Regions from separate parts of the Serratia sp. Res13-Sevr-LER1-36-b genome, predicted to be linked through region 2. Evidence: predicted binding sites of a transcription regulator. Region 2 holds the regulator's gene; the other holds the start of a gene.
The links. Region 2 encodes ArgR, which controls arginine synthesis, uptake and breakdown. Its sites were predicted from a motif close to ANTGAATAAAAATACANT; they were not measured.
Positions count from the first base shown of each region.

Region 1: argA (amino-acid N-acetyltransferase) is a predicted target of ArgR. The motif match lies at 3,007-3,024, and genes of this name have one in related genera.

Region 1 covers NZ_JADACK010000044.1:72,947-81,805, forward strand. Annotated here, with positions in the region: gene mltA (murein transglycosylase A) at 1-879, opposite strand, end outside; tRNA gene IMQ33_RS24195 (tRNA-Met) at 1,117-1,193, shown strand; tRNA gene IMQ33_RS24200 (tRNA-Met) at 1,259-1,335, shown strand; tRNA gene IMQ33_RS24205 (tRNA-Met) at 1,399-1,475, shown strand; gene amiC (N-acetylmuramoyl-L-alanine amidase AmiC) at 1,579-2,829, opposite strand; gene argA (amino-acid N-acetyltransferase) at 3,058-4,383, shown strand; gene recD (exodeoxyribonuclease V subunit alpha) at 4,443-6,293, opposite strand; gene recB (exodeoxyribonuclease V subunit beta) at 6,290-8,859, opposite strand, start outside.
Region 2 covers NZ_JADACK010000002.1:110,788-119,646, reverse strand. Annotated here, with positions in the region: gene cgtA (Obg family GTPase CgtA) at 1-1,058, opposite strand, end outside; gene IMQ33_RS00685 (DMT family transporter) at 1,075-2,046, opposite strand; gene rpmA (50S ribosomal protein L27) at 2,154-2,411, opposite strand; gene rplU (50S ribosomal protein L21) at 2,429-2,740, opposite strand; gene ispB (octaprenyl diphosphate synthase) at 3,010-3,981, shown strand; gene IMQ33_RS00665 (DNA-binding protein) at 4,026-4,400, opposite strand; gene IMQ33_RS00660 (DNA-binding protein) at 4,666-5,022, opposite strand; gene IMQ33_RS00655 (helix-turn-helix transcriptional regulator) at 5,204-5,464, shown strand; gene mdh (malate dehydrogenase) at 5,527-6,465, opposite strand; gene argR (transcriptional regulator ArgR) at 6,931-7,401, shown strand; gene yhcN (peroxide/acid stress response protein YhcN) at 7,805-8,068, shown strand; gene yhcN (peroxide/acid stress response protein YhcN) at 8,201-8,464, shown strand; gene mpl (UDP-N-acetylmuramate:L-alanyl-gamma-D-glutamyl-meso-diaminopimelate ligase) at 8,677-8,859, opposite strand, start outside.

The DNA of each region.
Region 1 (8,859 bases), on a different contig from region 2:
CAGCAACGTGGTACCAGCCGGGATCAGGGAGCGATCGGAAGCCACTGAGGCTTTGGCGATCAGCGGCACCGCGCTGGCCCCTTTCACCGGAGCGAAAGGCACCGGGTGGAAGAACACGAACGACGGGTTTTGCTCCAGCAGTTCGCGCACTTCAGCTTCGCTGTGGGTATCCGCCCACTGGCGAATGGCCTGCATTGACATATCGGCCTTGGCCACTTCACCGCGATCGATCAGCACCTTGCCGATACTGCGGTAAGCATGGCCGTTCTTGCCGCTATAACCAAAGAACACCAATGGCTGGCCGTTGCCGAAATCAACATAGCCGCTGCCCTGCACTTCCATCATGAAGTTATCCATCAGGGAGTTGGTGTAAGCAATGATGTAACGGCTGTCCAGCGCCCCTGAGTAGATACCGGCACGATCCGGCAGGCGGCGCTTGCCTTTGGCTGGCATGCTGTACAGCGGGTAGCGGAATTCCCCCTGTTGGGTATAACGAGCCTGCAGCACCGGGGTGTAATAGCCAGTGAACTGGACGTTGCCATAGCTATCTACGCCTTCCATCTGATAGGCGCTGAGGCCGAATTGGTTCAGTTGGCGCGTATCCGCCCCCGCCGCCATCCAGTTTTGCACCGCCTGATAGGTGGAGTTATTGCGGTTAAACAGCGACGGCGAAGCGTATTTAATCTCCATCAGCTGGTTGGAGTAATCCTGGCCGTTGATCGGGGCGCCTCTGGCATTGGGCCGATTCACCAACTCCAGCGACTGATCCAGATGACCATCTTTATACTGCTGCCCCCGGTCGGTCGGTTTTGACGAACAACCGGCCAGTACCGTAATCACTAACCCACCGAGCAGGTATTTGCCCCAACGTCCTTTCATTGCACACTCTCTCAGACTGATATGTTCCATACCCAATGGATACGGGTAAACTGGCTGAACGATAACAAACGGCTATAGATAAAGGAATCGCTACCGCTAAAAATTCCCAGCCAGATGATTATGATGAAAAAAAACGCAAATTGGGGACTAATGCAGCATAAAAATGGCTTTCGGTGAATTATATGCAAAAAGGGTTTGCAACAAAATGCCTGGAGAGTATAGTGCGCTTCCATCGGACGCGGGGTGGAGCAGCCTGGTAGCTCGTCGGGCTCATAACCCGAAGGTCGTCAGTTCAAATCTGGCCCCCGCAACCAACCGATACTGTGATAACGGTATCAAAAACAGGTTGGATTCGATGAAAGAAAAGGTATTATACGGACGCGGGGTGGAGCAGCCTGGTAGCTCGTCGGGCTCATAACCCGAAGGTCGTCGGTTCAAATCCGGCCCCCGCAACCAACCGATACGGCAATGGCGGTATCACATGAAGGGTTGGTTCGATAATATCAGTATCAAGACGGACGCGGGGTGGAGCAGCCCGGTAGCTCGTCGGGCTCATAACCCGAAGGTCGTCAGTTCAAATCTGGCCCCCGCAACCAATCTTGATAACATCAGACAAGCACCTTAACGGGTGTTTTTTTGTATCTGTATTTCCCCTACCTTCCCCATTAACCACGCCGCCCCTCCTTGGGCTACGCTGGTTTAACGCCGTGCCAATGCGCCACCGTTGGCGAAATAGGCTTTGATCCCAGCCAGAATAGATTGCGCCACCTGCTGCTGAAAATGGCTGGTGCGCAGCTTGCGCTCTTCTTCCAGATTGCTGATAAACGCCGTTTCCACCAGGATCGACGGAATATCCGGGGCCTTCAATACGGCAAAGCCGGCCTGATCGACACGATTCTTATGCAGACGGTTAATTTTACCCATCCGGTTCAGCACTTCCTTACCGAACTTCAAACTGTCATTGACGGTGGCGGTCTGCAATAGATCGAACATGGTGTGATCCAGGTAGCGATCGCCACTCTTGCTAACCCCGCCAATATCGTCGGCGGCATTCTGGGTTTGCGCCAAAAACTTGGCGGCGTTGCTGGTTGCCCCTTTGGTAGAAAGCGCAAACACCGAGGAACCGCGTGCCGAACGATTGCTGAAAGCATCGGCGTGGATCGAGACGAACAGATCGGCCCGCTGCTTACGAGCTTTGGCTACGCGCACCTTCAAGGGAATAAACACGTCTTCATTGCGCGTCATAAACACTCTCATGTTGGGTTCGCGTTTGATCAACGCACTGAGACGGCGGGCAATCTGCAGCACGATGTCTTTTTCACGGGTTTTGTTTTTGCCAATAGCCCCCGGATCTTCACCTCCGTGTCCAGGATCCAGCATGATCACAATCGGCCGATCGCGCCCAGCCTTACCGGCCTGCGGTGCTTCCGCCGGTAACGTCCGCTCCAGATCGCCCTTGTTGTAATCTTCCAGTAACGCCAACAGCGGATCATACTCTTCACCGCTGCCCCCCTTGGTAGGATAAAGATCCATCACCAGGCGGTTACGGTATTCGGAGACGGGTGTCAGGGTAAACATATTTGGGCTGACGCTTTGCTTGAGTTCCAGCACCAGCCTGACGGTATTCTTGTCAAACTGGCCGACCCGCGCCTGTTTCAGATAGGGATCTTCTTTGCGCACCTGCCCGGCGATACCTTTAAGCACGCTATTTAGCTGTACCCCTTCCACATCCACCACGATGCGCTCTGGATTGGTCAGGGCAAACTGTTTGTATTTCAGTGGAACATTGGATTCCAGCGTGACTCGGGTATAGGTCGAAGAAGGCCAGACACGGACGGCAATCACATGAGAAGCAGCGGCGAAACCAACGCGACTCACACTCAGCAACCAGGTTGCGGCAACCCCCTGCAACAAACGACGGCGGCCCGGATTGTGATTTGAGTTAGGCATGCGGCTCCGGTAAAAATAACGATTAAAAAAACAGCAAAAAAAAACAATGGCAAAAACTTTACCCAATCCATTCACCGCTGTCATCAGAAAATCTTTTTATGATCTTTCAATTTATTAATCAGTTAGCGCATTTGTCAGAAAAATCGTGCTCATTTCCTACTTGCCTTTGGCGCAATAAAAGAATAAAAATACAAAAATACCGTATAAATATGCAAATGAGGTCTTGCCGTGAAGGAACGTAGTACAGAGCTGGTGCAAGGATTCCGTCACTCAGTTCCCTATATCAATACTCACCGTGGCAAGACCTTTGTCGTCATGCTGGGTGGCGAAGCTATTGAACATGAAAACTTTTCCAGTATCGTCAACGATATCGGGCTGTTACATAGCCTGGGCATTCGTTTGGTGGTGGTCTACGGTGCGCGGCCACAGATTGACAGCAATCTGGCGCAGCATAACTACGAGCCGATTTATCATAAGCATACCCGGGTGACCGACGCCCATACGCTAGAGTTGGTCAAACAGGCCGCCGGCTTGTTACAGCTGGATATTACCGCACGGCTTTCCATGAGCCTGAATAACACCCCATTGCAAGGGGCGCACATCAACGTAGTGAGTGGCAACTTTATTATCGCCCAACCGCTTGGCGTGGATGACGGCGTCGATTATTGCCACAGCGGCCGTATCCGCCGTATTGATGAAGAAGCCATTCATCGCCAACTAGACAGTAAGGCCATCGTGCTGATTGGCCCAGTGGCGGTATCGGTGACCGGCGAAAGCTTTAACCTGACCTCGGAAGAAGTCGCCACCCAGTTGGCAATCAAACTGAAGGCCGAGAAAATGATCGGTTTCTGTTCATCACAAGGGGTGACCGATGCGGAAGGCAATATCCTTTCCGAACTGTTCCCCAACGATGCACAAAAACGTATCGAGCAGTTGGAAGAGGCTGGTGACTACCATTCCGGCACCGTGCGCTTCCTGCGCGGCGCGGTAAAGGCCTGCCGCAGCGGGGTACGCCGCAGCCACCTGATCAGCTATCAGGAGGATGGTGCACTGGTACAGGAGCTATTTTCACGCGACGGTATCGGTACCCAAATCGTCATGGAGAGCGCCGAACAGGTACGCCGGGCGACCATCAATGATATCGGTGGGATACTTGAGCTGATCCGCCCGTTGGAGCAGCAAGGGATTTTAGTCCGCCGTTCGCGCGAGCAGTTGGAAATGGAGATCGACAAGTTCACGATTATCGAACGCGATAACCTGACCATCGCCTGCGCCGCGCTCTATCCGTTCCCGGAAGAGAAGATTGGTGAGATGGCCTGCGTGGCGGTGCATCCGGATTACCGCAGCTCGTCGCGGGGCGAGATGCTGCTGCAGCGGGTAGAAAGCCAGGCTCGCCAGATGGGGCTACAGAAGCTGTTTGTGTTGACCACGCGCAGCATCCACTGGTTCCAGGAACGCGGCTTCACTCCGGCGGAAGTCGACGTGCTGCCGATGCAGAAACAGGCTTTATATAACTACCAGCGCCGCTCGAAGATCCTGTTGGCCGATCTTTGACTTACCCTGGCTAACCCATTGAATATCAGACGGGCGCAGCGTGCTGCGCCCCCTCGTTGTTACTTCCCGATCTGCAAGCGTTCGGCCAACCCGCTGCGGCGCTGCGTGGGGGTGCGGATAGCGCTTACCAACACCTTGTCTACCGCATACAGCGAAAGCCGCTGGCGTGCGCGTGTAATGGCGGTATAAACCAGCTCGCGGGTCAGCACCGGCAGAAAATGATTCGGCAGCACTAGTGCCGTATGGTCGAACTCCGAACCCTGTGATTTATGCACCGTCATCGCATAGGCGGTTTCATGCGCCGGTAAGCGGCTAGGCTGTACCGATTTGATGCTGCCGTCCGGTAATTGGAAATGCACGCGCAGATCGCCGCCCTCACCGGGTAAGGCAATGCCAATATCGCCGTTAAACAGCCCCAGCGCGCTATCATTACGGCCAATCATCACCGGCCGCCCCAAATACCAGCGCCCGGCGGGGCCAGGATTACGCCGGATCAAACCGGCACGCTGCAGCCCGCTTTCGATACGCTCATTCAGCCCGGCAACGCCAAATGGCCCTTCGCGCAGTGCGCAAAGCAACTGGAAGCGGCCAAAAGCATCCAGGATCGTCACGGCCCCAGCCCCTTCTGCCACCAGCCGCAGATAGTCGCGATAACCGGCAACGCAGCTATCCAGCAGCCGTTGATAATCTTCGGTTTCTGCCAGCGGGTAACCCGCCACGTCAGCATAGCTGCCGTTCAACGCTGCCAGGGCGCGCTTGCTATCGCCAGCATTCACCGCCAAAGCCAACTGGCCAATGCCGGATTTGGCATCAAACCGGTAACTCTTGCGCAGTAGGCACAGGCTATCGCGCACCGCTGCCTCGGCCTCCGCTGGCTGCCCTTGCACGGGGCAACCGGTCAGACGCGCCAACTGTGCCGCACGGGCCTCGCTATATCCCTGCTCGGCAAACCGGCAGATATCCCCCAGCACGGCTCCAGCCTCCACCGAGGCCAGTTGATCGCGATCGCCAAGGAAGATGACTCGCGCCTTGGGGGGCAAGGCGGCAATCAACCTTGCCATCATGGGCAAATCCACCATCGAAGCCTCGTCCACCACCAGCACATCCAGGTGCAACGGGTTCCCCCGGTGATAGCGCATGCGCTGGCTGTTTGGCTGGGCCCCCAGCAAGCGGTGTAACGTTGCCGCTTCCGTAGGGAATAAGGCTCGTTGCTCCAGGGTTAAATCCAACTGACGGCTAGCGCTTCCCAAGGACTCGGTTAGACGAGCTGCTGCTTTACCGGTAGGCGCAGCAAGTTGAATGCGCAGACGCTCCCCGTCCGCCAACTGCACCAGTGCCGCCAACAGCTTGGCAACGGTGGTCGTTTTGCCGGTGCCGGGGCCGCCGGAAATAATCGCGATGCGGCGCGTGGCGGCTACCGCTGCGGCAATTTTTTGCCAGTCGGGTTCGTCCGTAGCCGCGCCAAATAACCGATCGAGAATGGTGCGAAGCTGCGCCTCTTCAAGTTCCTGTGGCACGCTGTCGCTACTGATGAAAGTGGCGACATCACCTTCGCTCTGCCACATGCGTTGCAGATACAGCCGCTGCTGTTGCAGGACCATCGGCGTTGCCGTACTGCCATCGCTAACCGCAGGCGATCTCGCCAGACGCTGTTGCCAACTAGCCACGTCCGGTTGCCCGCAGGCCTGCCAGGCAGCCAGGGCCAACTCAGGCTGGCGGCCATCAAACAGATTTTCCGGCAATAGCTGTTCGAGCAACAGACAAACGTGGCCCGCACCGGCCTCCGAGCTCAGGCAGGCGGCGGCCAGCAGGATATCCGGTTCATCATCGTTGGCGACCACCTGGGCAAATTGCACGTCCAGCGGTCGCAAGGCGCCCAGAGCCAACGCCTGATGCAAAATCTCAATCATTGCCCATCCTCAACGTTGGCCGTTTCACCGCTAAACAGGCGATCCATTCCTTCAACCAGAGCATACTCCGGACGACAGGCAAAAATACCGTTGCCCTCATGCTCGGCATCTACCCCGCGTAAAAACAGATAAATCACCCCGCCAAAATGGCGCTGGTAATCATAATCCGCCAGGCGATGCCCCAGATAGCGGTGCAGCGCCAAGGTATAGAGTTGGTATTGCAGATCGTAGCGGTGTTCCGCCATCGCCCGCGCCATCGCCTCTTGGGTATAGGCGCTGCTGTCTTCGCCCAGCCAGTTGGATTTGTAATCCAGCAGGTAGTATTTACCCTGCCAGCAGAATACCAGATCGATAAAGCCTTTCAGCATGCCCTGAACCTGTTGGAAATCCAGCGCCGGGCAGCCAGCAGAAAGGGGATCGTAGCGTTTTACCAACTCATCCAGTTGCTGCGCTTGCAGCAGGCCACCGATCGGCAGATAGAACTGTAATTCTGCCTGCCTGGCTCCTGACGGTAAGGCGGATAGCGCGACGCCGCTGCTATTAAGCGGCGCATTCAGCAGCACGTGCATCCAGCCGGATAATACCGGCAACCAATGCTCCTCCAGCCCTTGGTGTTGCAACTGCTCCAGCAGCCACTGCTCATCTAGCGGTTGGGTAAAATCCAGCGCCTCAAACAGGCTGTGGAGGAAAGTGCCAGGGGCCGCACCGCGCGGGAAAGTATGGGGAGTAAATGCGGGGGGTGTAACCGTATCGCCCTCACCAACGGCATCAACGTCCAGGCGCGGCAACAGCTCCTGCATCCGGCTTGAGCCATGCTGTTGCAAGCCGGTATAGCTGGTTACCCGCCAGAAATCCTGCATCCTGCGTGGGAACTGCCTGGCCGTCAGTTCTGCGGCGGTTGCCGTCTGCGGCTGCCAGCTCTGTTCACCTGGCGCATCCACCAGCGACAGCGCAATGCCTTGGGTTGCCAACTGCTGCAGGCAGGTTTGCAGATAGGCAGCATCGCCCGCCTGCCCGGCCTGCACCAGATATCCCAGGGCACTGCGGTGCAAATCCGTATCGCCCTGCTTCTTGCGCGTACCGAGAAACAACGGCGCAATACCGATACTGCAGTGATATACCGAACGGGTCAGCGCCACATACAGCAGGCGCAAATCCTCTGCCAACCGTTCCTCTTCCGCCCAGGCCACGCTTTCTTCGTTGGCATTAAGATCCAGCAGGGCTTTAAAGGTCTGGCGATCGTGATACAGCACCTGCTGCTGCTGGCGGAAATTCCCCACAAAAGGCAGCCACACCAGATCGAACTCTAACCCTTTCGACTTGTGGATGGTGATTACCTGCACCAGATGACGGTCACTTTCCAGCCGCAGTTGCTGATTATCCGACTGGCGATTCGGCTGAGCGATCTGCTGCGCCAACCAACGTACCAGCGCATGTTCACCATCCAACTGCGCCGTGGCTTCCTGCAACAGCTCCCCCAGGTGCATGACATCGGTCAAACGGCGCTCGCCCCCTGGGCTGGCCAGCAGGTTTTCAGCCAGATGCCGCTTGGCCATCACCTCACGCAGCATCGGTAATACGCCACGGCGCAGCCAGTGGCTACGGTATTCATCAAACTCGTTGACCAAATCATCCCAAGCGGACTCGTTATGGTTTAGCCCATCCAGCGTCAAGGCATCCAACCCCAATAGCCCGGTGGCCAACGCGCAGCGCAGGGTTCGCTCCTGTTCGGGAGCCAGCACCGCCTGTAGCAGCCAGAGTAAATCTTTGGCTTCCGGCGTATCAAACACGCTGTCACGGTTGGAAAGGTAAACCGAAGGGATGGCCAGCGCGCTGAGTGCATCACGTACCAACGCCGCTTCGGCGCGGCTACGCACCAGAATGGTAATATCCGATGCCTGAACGTGGCGACGTTGACCCCCTTTGACCAGCCAGGCTTCTCCGGCCTGCCCGGCACTCAGCCAGTCGCGGATCTGGGCTGCGCACAAGCGCGCCATTAATTGTTGGTAATCACTTACTCCGGCCCCATCCCCGGGTTGCAACCAAAATTGCATGGCCGGTTGCGGTTTATTCTGCCACTCGAAGACCAGTTCCTGATTCTTCGCTGCGGCTGCTACCTCGATAAACGGGATTTGGCCAAACAGGAACGGCTTTTCCACCTGAGCAAACAGGCGGTTAACGCTGCCAACCATAGCCGGTGATGAGCGCCAGTTTGTCTCTAAGGTGTAGTGGGCACTTACCTCTGAGCGAGCCTTCATATAGGTAAAAATGTCTGCCCCACGGAAGGCGTAAATCGCTTGTTTTGGATCCCCAATCAGCAGCAGACCACACTCTTCCCGGCCAACATACAGTTTCTGGAAGATCCGGTACTGCTGTGGGTCAGTATCCTGAAACTCATCGATCATCGCCACCGGATAACGCTGACGGATCGCCAATGCCAATTGTTCACCACCGGCGCTTTGCAGTGCCGCATCCAGCCTGCTGAGCAGATCGTCAAAACCCAGTTCGGCACGCTGACGTTTTTCCTGTTGAATAGAAAGGCGTATTTCACTCAGCGCCCGTGCCA
Region 2 (8,859 bases):
CACATGAACTCGACTTTTTCCGGCGCGCTTTCTTCGATCGCCATGGCTTTAGGTTGCGTATTGATGAAGTTCATCACGTCCCAGCACAGCGCGTTAACGCCTTCGCGGTTCGCAGCGGAGATCATGTAGTACTTACCTTCCCACCCCATGCCTTCTACGATCGCCTTGGCGCGCTCGGCGGCCTCTTCCTCGTCCAGCAGGTCAACTTTGTTGAACACCAGCCAGCGTGGCTTGTGTGACAGATTCTCGCTGTACTGGTTGAGCTCGTTGATGATGACCTTGGCATTCTCTACCGGATCGGACTCATCGATCGGAGCAATGTCCACCAGATGCAGCAACACGCGGCAGCGCTCCAGGTGTTTCAGGAAACGGATCCCCAGGCCAGCACCTTCATGTGCACCTTCGATCAGGCCAGGAATGTCCGCCACCACGAAGCTTTGTTCATGGTCCATACGTACCACGCCCAGGCTCGGTACCAGCGTGGTGAACGGGTAATCCGCCACTTTTGGCTTGGCGGCAGAAACCGCGCGAATGAAGGTCGACTTACCGGCGTTCGGCAGACCCAACATGCCCACATCCGCCAGCAGCAGCAGCTCCAGCAGGATATCGCGCATCTCGCCCTTGGTACCCAACGTTTTTTGGCGCGGAGCACGGTTTACCGAGGATTTGAAACGGGTGTTACCCAGGCCGTGCCAACCGCCCTTCGCCACCATCAGACGCTGTTGATGGCGGGTCATATCGCCGAGGATCTCACCGGTGCCCTGATCCTGCACACGGGTACCGACCGGAACTTTGATTTCGACGTCTTTACCGCGTTTACCGGTACAGTCACGGCTCTGACCATTCTGGCCACGTTCGGCACGGAAGGATTTTTCAAAGCGGTAATCGATCAGGGTATTCAGGTTTTCGTCTGCCACCAGGTAGACGTCACCGCCGTCACCGCCGTCACCGCCATCTGGCCCACCGTTCGGGATGTATTTTTCGCGGCGGAAGCTGACGCAACCATTACCGCCATCACCTGCCACGACCAGGATCGCTGCTTCATCTACAAACTTCATTTACCGTCTCCGTAACTCATTCACCGGGCCGCTTCAAAGAAGCAACCAGGTTGGTTTCTGCCCGTCGCGGCCACCAACGGTGACCAATTGCGGAAAACATGGCGCCTGCAACCACCACAAAAGCACCTACATAGCCAACGACATTCAATGCCGGGGCCGTAAATACCTGTGGCCAGGCCAGCGCCAATAAATCTGAAAACAGCAGGGTAAACAGGGGAGTCAGCGTGATTAACGCACTCACCTGGGCCGCCTGCCAGCGCGCCATCGCTTCCGCCAGCGCACCATAACCAATCAGCGTGTTAGCGCCACAGAACAGCAGACAGGCCAATTGCCAGCCGCTGAGCTGGAAAATCACCGCTGGCTTCGCAAGCGGAAATAACGCGATCGCACATAAAGTGTACAACAAGACCAGGATCTGCGGTGAGGCCAATCGACGCAGTAATACTTTCTGCGCCACGCCATAGGTCACCCAAACCATGGCTGCACACACGCCCAACAACACACCGAGCGTGTAGTCTGTGAACTGAGTGAAGATCTCGATCAGGCTGACGTTGAAAAACAGCATCAGCCCGCAGATCAGCATCAGAGCGCCAATCACCTGAGTGATACGCATCCTTTCTTTCAGGATCAATACGCTGGCGAACATCATGCCCACCGGCGAGAGTTGGCCGATAACCTGCGAGGCTGTCGGACTCAAATATTGCAGCGAAGAGCTGAAGAAGACAAAGTTGCCCAACAACCCGGCAGTGGCGATCGCCAGCAACAGCAACCAGCGGGGTTGACGGAACATTTTCACCGGAGGTAAACGCCCGCGCACTGCCAGGATCATCCCCAGGCCGATGGCGGCAATCGTAAAGCGATACCAGACGATGGTAAACGGCTCCATCACTTCCAGCACTTCTTTCATTGCGATAGGCAGGGCGCCCCAGCAAACCGCTGTGGTGACCGCCAGAAAAATACCAACGCCAGCCTGCTGTTTTTTTTCCATCTTCTCACTGTCTGTGCGTTGTGCCGCCAAGCACAAGCAATCTATAAATGTAAAAAGCCCCGCAACGAATTGCGGGGCTTAACATCTATTTCGTAAGGCTCGAAAAATTATTCAGCTTCGATGCTGATAAATTTACGATTGCTCGGGCCTTTAACTTCGAATTTGACTTTACCGTCTTTCAAAGCAAACAGAGTGTGGTCTTTGCCGCAACCCACGTTGGTACCAGCGTGGAATTTGGTGCCGCGCTGACGAACGATGATGCTGCCTGCCAGTACTGCTTCGCCGCCAAAGCGTTTTACGCCCAGACGTTTAGCTTCTGAATCGCGACCGTTACGAGTCGAGCCGCCAGCCTTTTTGTGTGCCATTAATCCGCTCTCCTAACTTAAGCGCTGATGCCGGTGATTTTAACATCAGTGAACCACTGACGGTGACCTTGCTGCTTACGATAGTGCTTACGACGACGAAACTTAACAATCTTGATCTTTTCGCCACGACCGTGAGCAACCACTTCAGCTTTGATCTTACCGCCATCGACGAAAGGAACGCCGATTTTGATATCTTCGCCATTAGCGATCATCAGAATCTGGTCAAACTCAACCGCTTCACCAGTTGCGATGTCCAGCTTTTCCAAGCGAACGGTCTGACCTTCGCTTACTCGGTGTTGTTTACCACCACTTTGGAAAACCGCGTACATATAAAACTCCGCTTTCCGCGTGCCCAACTGTTCAGTACAGAGCGCGCTATAAATATTCACAATAGGGCGCGAATTCTACGCAATAATCCCGCATATGACAAGAGCAGATTAGGGCCAGAAGGTGAAAAAAGAAGAAAAAAAACACAGTTTCTCTCACAACGTTTATCTGGGCCGATTTTCAAGTACAATCAACAGGACAGTTACCGCCATGTACCGATGTGAGCAGCGTTCTCATCGCGGTCAACAGAAACACAGCTGAAAAAAATACAATGAACCTAGAACAAATTACTGAGTTAACCGCGCAAGATATGGCGGCCGTGAACGCAACAATTCTCGAACAGTTGAATTCCGATGTCACGCTCATCAATCAACTTGGCTATTACATTATCAGCGGTGGCGGTAAGCGCATTCGCCCGATGATCGCCGTTCTGGCGGCGCGGGCCTTGCACTATCAAGGTGATAAACACATTGCCGTCGCTGCCCTGATAGAGTTCATCCATACCGCTACCCTGTTGCACGATGACGTGGTGGATGAGTCCGACATGCGCCGTGGCAAGGCGACTGCCAACGCGGCGTTTGGCAATGCTGCCAGCGTGTTGGTGGGTGATTTCATTTATACGCGTGCTTTCCAGATGATGACCAGCCTGGAATCGCTGCGCGTGCTGGCAGTCATGTCCGAAGCGGTCAACGTAATCGCCGAAGGTGAAGTGCTGCAGTTGATGAACGTCAACGATCCGAATATCAGTGAAGAAAACTATATGCGGGTCATCTACAGCAAAACCGCTCGTCTGTTTGAGGCGGCAGCCCAGTCATCAGCCATCCTCTCCGAGGCTAACCCGGCCGAAGAGCAGGCGCTGCAAGACTATGGCCGCTATCTTGGCACGGCATTCCAACTGATCGACGATCTGCTGGACTACAGTGCAGACGGCGTGACCCTGGGTAAAAATACCGGCGATGACTTGAACGAGGGCAAGCCGACGCTGCCGTTGTTGCATGCGATGCATAATGGCAATGCCGAGCAGTCTGCGATGATCCGTGGCGCGATTGAACAGGGGAATGGCCGCCATCTGCTGGAGCCGGTTCTGGCTACCATGCAGGAGTGTGGTTCACTCACCTATACACGTCAGCGCGCTGAAGAAGAAGCGGACAAGGCAATCGCCGCATTGCAGATTTTGCCCGACTCTCCTTATCGAACTGCACTGGAAGGATTAGCGCATCTGGCGGTTCAACGAGACTTTTAAGAAATTTAAGTTTCTTAATATTCAAATAGGCCTGTTTTGCAGGCCTATTTATTTGCCTTGCTAATGAGATCCAGCAGCCCCGCAGCCCCATTCTCCGCCAGAAAACTCAATAAAACCGCGTATTCATCAGATTTCATACCTGCCAGATAGCTCTGCAAACGTGCCCAAGGAACGCCATCACGGGAGACGGTATAAGCCGCCGGTTTCTCTGCGGCAAGGGGATATCGCTGGGGATTCAACTCGTTTTGAGTCGAGAGGGGTAGGCTGCTGATATGATACTCCTTAGTCACCCCCTGCTTGCCAAAACGCCGCTGCCATCGCCAGTTTTGCTCACGTGCTCGCTTATTGATCCCTTGTGGGGAGCAGCCCAATTCGCCCTTCTCTTTCAGTTCGTTGGCGGTAAACCACTCCTTGTTCATTCCTCCTCCTTGATCTCGGCGTTGCCCCTAACTGACTTATCAGGCTTTTCAGTTGCATGAACAACTAATGCCAATAAGTTAGTTATAACATTAACCAGGCCGTTGCCAAAAACCAAAAACCGGGCGAAATACTCAAGAAAAATTTATCAAATAAGGAGCAAAAAACACGGAGGCGATGCAGAAAGGAGCTTGGCGGGAGCAGCTTATGGCTAATCGGACGCAGCATGCAGCGCCCCTATGTAGCGCAGGTCAGTTGAGGAATGACTCACTGCTTATTTTTTTCAGCAATCCAGGTCAGCAGGCTATCCATACCTTCGCGCATCAAAAACGCCATCACTTTGCCACGCTCACTGTCTGAAAGTTGGTAATAGTATTCAACCCACACTGCAAGTGGGTCCTGACGCCCGGCCTCGTAGATCGCAGGCTCTTCGCGCAATACCAGCAGATTTTTGACGCCGGTTGGCAAGCTGTCGATATGATATTCCAGCGCCTTGCCTTGCACGCCTTTGCGGCGACGGCTGAGCCAATTTTCGCGCCGGGCCATCAGATTGATTCCCTGTGTAGAGGACGGTAATCCTGCGATGCCTATCAGCTCCTTGGCAGCAAACCACTCGTTTTTCATAGCCATGATCTCGGGACAATAGTGTGGCAAGACAAATTTTTCAGAAACCATAAGGTATTTTTGGGAAACTTGGTGGTATCCTAGTTTCTGAATAAACGCTTCACGTTGTTCAAACGATTAATACTGACCTGTTAGTTATACCACTAACAGAACTTTCTCTAATCAAAAAAGGAATGAAAATATGAATTCACGGGACCCAGATTGGCATCCAGCAGACGTCATCGCGGCTTTGAAGAAGAGAGGTACCACTCTGGCAGCGGTTTCACGGGGGGCAGGGTTAAGTTCATCGACGTTGGCCAACGCGCTGTCACGTCCTTGGCCCAAGGGAGAGTGGTTGATTGCTGATGCACTGAACGTACATCCGGCAGAGATCTGGCCGAGCAGGTATTTTGATCCGCTTACCCATCATCTGCGAGATCGGAAAAGTCGAATCAAATCATGATAAACATAAGAAAGCCGCCGGATTCGGCCCGGCGGCTTATCAAAACATCACATACTGAGGGATCAGTTGTTGATAAACTTCTCGCCCAGTTCGATATCTTTGTGCAGTACGTCCAGCATTTCGCTCAGCGCTTTTTGCTCGAAGGCGCTCAGGGTACCGATGTCTTTACGCTCTTCGATACCGTTTTTGCCCAGCAGCAGTGGCTGTGCAAAGAAGCGGGCATATTTGCCATCCCCTTCAACATAGGCACATTCCACTACGCCTTTCTCACCGCTCAACGCACGCACCAGAGACAGGCCAAAACGTGCAGCAGCCTGGCCCATAGATAAGGTTGCAGAGCCGCCACCGGCTTTGGCTTCAACCACTTCGGTACCCGCGTTCTGGATACGTTTGGTCAAATCAGCCACTTCCTGATCGCTAAAGCTTACGCCTGGGATCTGCGATAGCAGAGGCAAGATGGTCACGCCTGAGTGGCCGCCAATCACCGGTACGTTAAGTTCTTCCGGTTGTTTGCCTTTCAGTTCAGCAACGAAGGTGTTTGAACGGATAATATCCAGCGATGTGATGCCAAACAGTTTGTTTTTGTCGTACACACCCGCTTTCTTCAACACTTCTGCCGCAATGGCCACCGTGGTATTCACCGGGTTGGTGATGATACCGATGCAGGCTTTCGGGCAGGTTTTGGCCACTTGCTCAATCAGGTTACGTACGATGCCAGCGTTAACGTTGAACAGATCGGAACGATCCATCCCTGGTTTACGCGCAACGCCAGCAGAAATCAGCACCACGTCCGCACCGTGCAGCGCAGGGGTTGCATCTTCGCCACTGAAGCCTTTGATTTTAACTGCGGTTGGGATGTGGCTTAAGTCAACGGCAACGCCTGGGGTAACAGGGGCAATGTCGTAGAGGGAGAGTTCAGAACCTGAAGGAAGCTGGGTCTTGAGTAGAAGGGCGAGGGCCTGGCCAATACCGCCAGCAGCACCGAGAACTGCAACTTTCATCCTATACTCCTTTATTGTCTTAAATATAAAAGCGCCGTGAATTCTTTGGTCACGGACCTTAATTTATCACGCCTTTAAAAACAACCTCTTAACAGTCGGTTTTAGATCTGGCGCAATAAAATGGCCGATGTTGCGAGCATTTTAAAGTAAATAGCTTATGCATTAAGGGCATAGCGCACACTAATCGAAAATAGTGCCAAGCTTTTCACGATCGCGTTAACCGGCGGTTACATTACACCCTTACGTAACATCAGAACAACATCATTTTAATAACATTTTCGTTACCGGAGAGCTGACTCGCTTCCCGCACCGAAAGGGCATATTCATGAGCAACGGATTTTGTTAAAATCGCGCTCTTGCCTTTCTGTCTGGGCATTTTTGATTTTCCAGACGGCCCCTATATTGCATAAAAATGCATTTATATGCATAATAATCAGCTCTATTACCAACATTCCACGGTGCAAAATGCGTAATCCCGCAAAGCAGGAAGATCTGATCAAGGCGTTTAAGGCGTTATTGAAAGAAGAAAAATTCAGTTCTCAAGGCGAGATCGTTTTGGCGCTGCAAGAAGAAGGCTTCGAGAACATTAACCAGTCCAAGGTATCACGCATGCTGACCAAGTTCGGGGCGGTACGCACGCGTAATGCAAAAATGGAGATGGTGTACTGCCTCCCGGCCGAACTCGGAGTCCCAACCACCACCAGCCCACTCAAGAATCTGGTGCTGGATGTGGATCATAACGACGCGGTGGTGGTGATCCATACCAGCCCAGGTGCGGCGCAGCTGATTGCCCGCCTGTTGGACTCACTGGGCAAATCCGAAGGGATCCTGGGCACCATTGCCGGTGACGACACCATTTTTGTCACTCCGGCCAGTTCATTTACCGCACGCCAACTGTTTGAAGCCATTCTCTCCTTGTTCGAACAGGAACTTTGATGCATTCAGCGCAGCCTGCGGCTCTCCGTCGCGGGCCGCTCATCCTTTATTAACCCTTCATTTACTTCTTCCGCACTGCCTACCACGTTTAAAACTGCCAATAAGCCGACTTGCAGCACATTTCAGTGACATTTCTGGGTGACTGGTGATAGTGACTGGAAGCTTCCGCACTTTTAGTCAAAAGCACTTAGCTCATTGAAATTACAAAAATTTAACATCAAAAGTGTATTTTATCGCCGTTTTTTATTCCATTAGGTTATTAAAAGTCACGGCCACCCCAATAAAGTTTCACTAGAAACTGTTAGTCAGCTATTAATTTTTGCCGTTACTAGATGTATACTCATTTTCGTGACGTAAATCACAGTTCATTGGAACTGATAAAAGAATACGAAGAGGATAAATCATGAAAATTAAAACTACCGTAGCAACAATTAGCCTGCTATCCATGCTGTCTTTCGGTGCATTTGCAGCACAATCCATTGATGCTTCACAGGCTGAAAAACTGCAGTCTGCCGGTACCATCACCGTGAGCGGCGTCGGTGCAGCACCTTCTGATATCCGTCAGGCGCTGTCTGCCAAAGCCGATGCTCAAGGCGCTACCGCTTACCGCGTGATCGAAGCTCGTAACGAAGGCAACTACCACGCTACCGCCGAGATTTACAAATAAGTACAAGATGTGATGTGAGCATTGCACGACAACTCTCTGGTAAAAAACAAGCAGATAACCGCCTTCAAGTATAAAAAACGCTGTAAAGCCCTTCCAGGCCGTTATCTCTGAACGATTAAGGATCGAAGTATCATGAACATGAAAACTACTCTCGTTGCACTTAGCCTGCTGTCTGCCGTTTCTTTCGGTGCTTCTGCGGCTAACCTGGTCACTGATGCCCAAGCCAGCAATCTGCAGTCCGTCGGCACCATTACCGCTAGCGGCGTGGGTGGCGCACCTTCTGATATCCGTCAGGCGCTGTCTGATAAAGCGGACCAGCAAGGGGCCAAAGCCTACCGTGTGATCGAAGCCTATGAAAATGGCAACTGGCACGCAACGGCTGAAATCTACAAGTAAAAAACCGAGGCCGCGTTTACTGAACTGACTACCCTCGTCACTGCCACTGCCGAGTTCTCAGGTAAACGCTAGTATCTTGGAAATTATCGTCGTCCTATCCGACGAACCCCATTGCCCTCGCTCGCGAGGGCTTTTTTATGGGCGTAAAAAAGGCCGCATCAGCGGCCTCATATTGGTAGGGTCGCCGCATGCGGCGCCCGTTTAGCTAAACGTCAGTAGGTTTCTTTCGGTTCGGCCTTGTTAGCCAACCCTGCCAGCAGTTTGTCATGAATGCCGCCAAACCCGCCGTTGCTCATCACCAGAATATGGTCACCCGGCTGCGCGGTTTTCACAATCATCTCCACCAGCGTATCCAGATCGGCACTCCAGTGCGCGGGCTGGACGCAAGCTTCGGC